3 regions of the uncultured Haliea sp. genome follow, and region 3 is predicted to be linked to each of the others. Evidence: predicted binding sites of a transcription regulator. Region 3 holds the regulator's gene; each other region holds the start of a gene.
What was found. Region 3 encodes LexA, which represses DNA repair genes until DNA is damaged. Its sites were predicted from a motif close to ACTGTNTNTANANACAGT; they were not measured.
Positions count from the first base shown of each region.

Region 1 (2,263 bases), on a different contig from region 3:
CTTCGGCCTGTGGACGGGTAACGGCTACAAGGCGCCCTCCTCGGTGTGGCATGTTGGCGGCACAGCCATTCTGGATCAGCGCAGTGACTGGGTAGAGCCCTTTGTACGCAGCGGCGTTACGCGGGCAACACTGCTCCCGGACATGGCCTTGCGGCTGAGCGAGTGCGAGAGTCTGGCGCAGATGGCGATCCAAACGGGCGCCCGCCCGATTCTCTATATGAGCGGCGGTTTCGTATCAGCCAGGGTCGTTGGCACTTTGCGTGAGCACTTCGATGTGTTCAATTCCTACGGTTGCACGGAAGTGGGCCTCGGGGTTCTCTGGCATGACTACGCCCTGCCGGCGGATCTCAGCTGGATGGTCTCGACCGGGGCCCGGGTGGTCGAAGTGGAAAATGCATCGGGGCAGGTGTGTGCGGTCAACGAGGAGGGTCGATTGCGCATCAAGCTGACCGGGCTGGATGCCAGTGGCTACATGGATGACCCGGAGGCCACCCGCGCGGCGTTCCGCGAGGGCTATTTCTACCCGGGTGACCAGGCCATACAGCGCGAAGACGGCGCATTCCGCATTCTGGGCCGCACTGCCGATGTGGTGATCCTCGCCGGGCAGAAACTCGCGGTGGCGCCCATTGAGGCGAACCTGCAGAACGTTCTGCAGGTGAATTACGTGTGCCTGTTTGCAGGTGTCACGGCATCGGGTGAGCCGGAAGTGGTGATTGCCATGGAGGCGGCCGAGCTGCCCAGCCGCGACCGGCTGGACCACGTCGGGCAGGAGTTCTCCCAGTGGGGTGAGGTGCGCTTCGCACTGCTGGACACCTTTCCTCGCACCCAGTCCGGCACCAGCAAGATAGACCGCAAACGACTGAAATCGCTGCTTTTTCCAGCGTAACGCCAGTCGTCGGCAGCAGCAGCGGCCGGTGCCCTCGGCGATCAATTCGGCTCCCGCCCTACACATCCTGACCGCGCCCCACTAGACTGGGCATGTTTACATTCCGGTCCCCGCCCTCACTGCCCGAGCACGCCGTGGCAGGTGGCGTGGCGCCGGAGTGGCCCACCCGATACAAGGAGATCCACACGCGTGGCCTACGACCTCACCGGCAAGATCAAGCTCATCCAGGAACCCCAGACCTTCAACAGCGGCTTTACCAAGCGCGAAATGGTGGTGACGGTGGAGGACGGCAAATACCCCCAGGACATCAGCCTGGAGTTCGTGCAGGACAAGATCAGCCTGCTTGAGGGGCTGCAGCCCGGCCAGGAAGTCACGGTGACGTTTGACATCCGCGGTCGGGAGTACAACGGGCGGTATTTCAACAACCTGCAAGGGTGGAAAATCAGCGCCGCAGGTGCAGCAGCGTCAGCGCCGCCGCCCGCCACTGAGTCTGCCGGGTTTCCCCAGCAGGCGGGTGATCCCGGCTACAGCGATGACGACATTCCGTTCTGACCGGCGCATGATAGCGGGGTGCCGCCTCCGGGGAGAATAACAGTATGCGCACCGACACCCAGTCCGCCGTTGAGCGGGTTTATCCGGAGATCGATTTCGCGACTGACCCATTGCCGGACTTCCACCAGCGCATGGCTGCCCTGCGTGATGCCGGGCGTCGCGTGGTGCCCGTCAATTATCTCGGCGCAACGGCCTGGATCATCCTGCGCCACGAGGACGTGTCGGCACTGTACCGCAATGAGTCTGGTGTGCCCGCTGCGCCGGCCTATCGCCGGCACTCGGAACCCGCCCAGGGCAAAACCCTGTTGTGTATGGAAGGGGATGAACATCGGGTTAACCGATTGCTGGTTTCGGGCGCCTTTCACCCGGGCGCCATTCGCCGCCGTATAGACACCCTGCTGCGGCCGCTCGCGGATGAGTTGATCGACAGTCTTCGGGGTTGTTCCGGGGTGGATCTGGTGTCCGCCTACACCCACCGTTACCCGTTCAAGGTGATTACCGGCTTGCTCGGCATTCCGGTGGAAGATGAGCCCGAGCTGCACCAGTGGCTTGATGGTCTGTTCCAGTTCCCGTGGAACCCGTCACTAGCGCTGGAGGCCCGGGCGGCGATCACGGACTACCTGGCGCCGATTGTGCAGCAGCGCCGCGCGCAGCCGCGGGACGACCTGCTCTCCCTGCTGGCGGCCGCTGACGTGGAGGGCAAGCGCTTGTCGGATGAGGAGATTTTCTCCTTCGTGCGGCTGATTTTCCCCGCCGGAGCGGATACCACCTACCTGTCACTGGGAAGCCTGCTCTGGGCGGTGTTGCGGGATGAGGCCTTGCGCG
Region 1 covers NZ_CAXBAE010000011.1:114,337-116,599, reverse strand. Annotated here, with positions in the region: gene AACZ17_RS13345 (class I adenylate-forming enzyme family protein) at 1-886, shown strand, start outside; gene AACZ17_RS13340 (DUF3127 domain-containing protein) at 1,076-1,438, shown strand; gene AACZ17_RS13335 (cytochrome P450) at 1,483-2,263, shown strand, end outside.
Region 1: AACZ17_RS13340 (DUF3127 domain-containing protein) is a predicted target of LexA. The motif match lies at 972-989, and genes of this name have one in related genera.

Region 2 (2,263 bases), on a different contig from region 3:
GCCCGTTCGGCGTCGGTGCCCACGGGCACGGTGAGCTGTGCGGTGACGGTAATGTCGGTAAAGCGTGTGACGCGGTCAACCCGGTCCAGTGTGCCTTCGGCGCTGCACTGCAGTGCCACCCAATCCAGCTTGGACGCACGGGCAATGGCGCGAAACGTGAAAATAAAGCAGTCGGTCACGGCGCCGACCAGCAGGGCCTCCGGAGACCAGTTGCCACCCGGCCCACCAAACTCCTTGGGTGGCGCGGTGTCCAGCGCCGGGATGTCTTCGCCGGACAGTGTGACGCTGCCTTCAGCTGTGGCCGTAGCGGCAACCCGGTAGTGGTGAGGGAATTCCTGCATGCGCGTTCTCCGTGACAAGGCTGTACCAAGATGACCTCCCAAGGGCAGTTCATCCGCAGGACCCTATGCTAGCGGTCAGCCAGTCGGGAAACAATTGACCTGCCTCAACCGGCACTCATTGCGCTGCTGCCCGCCACGGTGGCCGGCCAGGCCGGCAATTCCCACAGCTGTGGCTGGTGCGGCAGTTCGTCGCTGGGTGACAGGTTCACATCCACCTGCTGCTGGCCGCCGCGCTGCTTGAGGATATGCACCTTGCGGTATTCGCGCATTTGCAGGCGCAGACCCACGGGCGAGCTTTCCGCAGCGGCCTGCTGTGAACGAAACAGTACACACAGGGTGTCGCTGTCCGCTGCGGCCAGCTGCAGTTTGCGCAGCTCGCTGTAGCGGTACTGGCTGTTGCCCAGCCAGCTGAAAACTGCGCTGCAGGTGCTGCTGCGCAAGGCCTGCTCAATGCTCCAGAGCAGATCCTCGCGGCTGCGGGGATGCACCAGCAGCACCTGCTGTGTGTCAATACCGCGAGCGGCCAGCAGGGGCGCATAGGGCGTCCAGGGGGGGGCGATAAACGCCTGCCAGCGCCCCTGCGCGCTGAGCCGCTCCATGGCGGGCAGGAACAGGCCCATGGCGCCCATGCCGGAGCTGTCGCTAAGCACTTCGACGGCAGTGGCTTCCGGCCACCCGCCCTGCAGCAGTGCAGCATCCAGCGCCCGGTAGCCTGTTTCCAGGCCACCGCTGTGGGCATCGCTGTTGGCGGAGTGTGGTAGCCCGCCGAAGTGGCCGCTGCGTCCGCGCCAGGTATCGCGGCGGAGAATAATCTGTTTCAGTGCTTCGTTCATGATGGCTTGCCTCCGAAGATTTTCATACTGTATGCATGTACAGTAGTTGCCCTCCGAAGGGAATGCAAGTGAATCTGCTGGCTGGTGACAGGGGGCAGCCTGAACCTGCCTGTCTGGGCGACAGGTCGACACGCTGTACTACTGTCTTCGCCAGACGGATGGCGACAGGCCAAACCAGCGGCGGAAGGCGCGGCCGAAATTGGCCTGTTCCCGGTAGCCCAGTATGTCTGCCACATCGGCCACACTGTAGCGCGCATCGCGCAACAGTTCTGCGGCGCAGTTCTGGCGCAGCTGTTCCAGAATGTCGCGATAGCTCGCCCCGTCCTGTTGCAGGTGGCGGATCAGGGTGCGTGGCGTGAGGTGCAGTTGGTCTGCCAGCTGCTCCAGTGTCGGCGGCGGGGCAGGCTGCAGGCGACTGGCCTCGAAGTGGCTGCGCAGCAGCATCTGTACGCGCTGTGACGCACCCATCTGGCTGGACCTGCCCGCCAGGGTATCCTGGCAGCGCGCGAGGTTACTGCGGTATACCGCTTCGTCGTACAGGGGCGAGGGCAGGGGCAACCAGGTGGCGGGCACCGACAACGAGGCGACGGGCGCAGCAAACTGCACCCGGGCCGCATAACAGGCCGCCAGCGCCTGTGGATCCCGTGGCGCTGCGCCGCTGAACGCCAGTATCACGTTGTCCCCCACCGGGTGACCGAGGATGGCGCTGAGCAATGACTCCAGCACTTTGAACACAATGGCCTCGATCCAGTGGGCAAACAGCGGGTCACCGGTTTCATCCTGCATCGTGAGCAGAAAGCGGTCTGCCTGTGTTGCGGTGGCCACTGTGACCGTGGTGATGCGCACGGCGGTGTAGCGCGCCATGACATCCAGCGCCGCACCCAGCGTCGGCGCGCTCAATGCGGCGAAGCCCAGTGGCCCGTGTGCCGCCATGCTGAACTGTTCGCCGAGTTCGGCAGGCCAAGCAGGTTGCGCCTGCTGGCGGGCGAAGTTGCGAAACAGGCGCGCCAGCAGGCGCCAGTCGATGTAGTCCTCACCTGCCAGCCGCGCTGCATTCAGGCCAGTGCCCTCCAGCAGCAGCGGCAGCGG
Region 2 covers NZ_CAXBAE010000006.1:26,150-28,412, reverse strand. Annotated here, with positions in the region: gene AACZ17_RS08785 (OsmC family protein) at 1-341, opposite strand, end outside; gene imuA (translesion DNA synthesis-associated protein ImuA) at 446-1,174, opposite strand; gene AACZ17_RS08775 (AraC family transcriptional regulator) at 1,313-2,263, opposite strand, start outside.
Region 2: imuA (translesion DNA synthesis-associated protein ImuA) is a predicted target of LexA. The motif match lies at 1,201-1,218, and genes of this name have one in related genera.

Region 3 (2,263 bases):
GCGAGCAGGAGTAGCCCGCCGATCGCTACCAGCGGTGTGTCGAGGCCGTAGGTCGCCAGTATTCGGGACAGCGTTTGCTCTGTGGCTTCCACGTTACATCAGGCTCCTGATTTCCCGGGTTTAGACAATTTTCTTCTGTTGCCAGGCACTTGTCAGAGCCACTCAGTATAACAGCGCCATCCTCCTTTCGACATGTGCCGAGCGACATCCGCAAGCGACTGATCTGCCGCGGAAAATTCAGTGCCCCGGAAAAACGCTATGAAAAAAGGTGTTTTTAGATCGACAGCACATAATGGACAGCGCAGGTCGGCATGGTATGTTGCAGGTGACACCGAGGACTCTGGAAGGGAGCGCAGTCATGTTGAATCCCACCGTTGGCAGCTGGTACCGGGATATCGAAACGGGAGAGCTGTTCGAAGTTGTCGCCCTGGACGAAGCCGCGCGTACCGTGGAGACACAGTTCCTGGACGGCGAGGTTACCGAGTACGATCTCGAGGTCTGGCGCATGCTGCAGTTGCAGCGGGCGGCGGCACCGGAGGACTGGCGAACCCCCTTCGAGCTGGATGACGAAGACGGCCTGGATCCCGACCTGCCCTACCACCCCGAAGAGTGGAGCAACCCCCTGTCGACGATCGAACCCGACACCATGCTCGGCGTGGAGGATAGTTGAGCCCGCTTGTCGCTGCCGCGTATTACTGTATATAATCCCAGCCACTGTACAAATACACAGATGGACGGGTCATGGACAAACTCACGCAGCGACAGCAGCAGGTGCTGGACATTATCCGCCAGCATATCGACCAGACCGGCTACCCCCCTACTCGCGCCGACATCGCCAAAGAGCTGGGATTCAAGTCGGCCAATGCCGCCGAAGAACACCTGAAGGCGCTGGCGCGCAAGGGTGCGATTGAAATCATTGCTGGCGCCTCTCGTGGTATCCGCTTGCCCGAGAACCCCGGCCTTCCCATCATCGGGCGCGTTGCGGCAGGCAACCCGGTGCTCGCGCAGGAACATGTCGAGGATTACTGCGCCATTCCCGCCAACTTCTTCCGGCCGGCGGCAGACTACCTGCTACGGGTCACGGGCGACAGCATGCAGGATGTCGGCATCCTCGACGGGGACCTGCTGGCGGTGCACCGCAGCAGCGAAGCCCGCAATGGCGCCATTGTTGTCGCCCGCATCGAGGATGAAGTGACCGTGAAACGCTTTCAGCGAGGCGGTAGCCGGCACCTGGTAGAGTTGCACGCCGAGAACCCGGCCTATGCGCCGATCAAGGTTGACCTGCGCACGCAGGCGTTCGCGATCGAGGGGTTGAGTGTCGGCATCCTGCGACGCTAGCAAACGTCGTTGTGCCGGGTCAGTGAACAGTGCGCGCCCGGCCTTCACCGTTTTCGGGGCGTTCTTTTTCATTGATGCTGGCAGCGGCCTGCATGCCAGCCTGGATCATCACCTTCGCAACTTCCAGGCCGTTGTCCATCAGGTAATCACGCGCCTCATCTGAAAACTGGATGCGCAGCAGAGGCTCGGAATCGTCTTCGGCGCGTTGCAGGACAATTTCACCTTCGCCGAGATCAACAATTTCCAACAGGGCTGTGGCCACGAGAGGCTCCTCTTTTTGCATCAAATGCCAGTGTAACAGGGGGCAGATGCGACCGCCAACGCGCACTTGCTAGCATTCGTCCAGCAGGTCACCCATGCGGGAAAACGCGGCTTCAAGCTCGTCTGCCGCGACCTGCAGCGTGTCCCAGTCCAGCTGGCCAGAGGTGCTCACCGCAAGGCTGCCCTCCGTCCGCCTGGCCGGCTGCGCCGCGGGCTGCTGCAGCAGCCGGGACAGCCAGCCCTGCGTTTCAAGTTGCGCAAACTCCGTCACTTCTGCCGGTTGCGCCTTGCCCGGCGCTGCCGGCGGCAGTTCCGCAACACAGTGAGGCGGCTGCGGCGGCAATTGTGCGGGCTTCTGCAAATCGAGCAGGAACCAGCCATAGGCCGTCAGCAGGTGCTCCCGCACGGCTGGCCCAAAAGCCTGCGCCAAGGTGTTGGCGGGGACATTTTCGGCGCGCCGCGCCTGTTCCCAGGCCTGCAACAGAAGCCGGCCGAGGTACAGCGCATGATTGGCCTGGCCCCGGAGACTGCTCATGTGCGCTTGCGCGCCGCCTTGCGCTTGGGCGCGGCGCTCTTCTTTCGCGGTGCGCCTTTCGCCGCGGCCGTGCTCTTGCCCTCTTCCGTCTGCCACTTGCCATTGCGGTAGACCGCTCGCCATCCCGTC
Region 3 covers NZ_CAXBAE010000002.1:242,229-244,491, reverse strand. Annotated here, with positions in the region: gene AACZ17_RS03655 (mechanosensitive ion channel family protein) at 1-92, opposite strand, end outside; gene AACZ17_RS03650 (DUF6763 family protein) at 359-670, shown strand; gene lexA (transcriptional repressor LexA) at 742-1,338, shown strand; gene AACZ17_RS03640 (hypothetical protein) at 1,358-1,600, opposite strand; gene AACZ17_RS03635 (DUF6586 family protein) at 1,670-2,134, opposite strand; gene topA (type I DNA topoisomerase) at 2,131-2,263, opposite strand, start outside.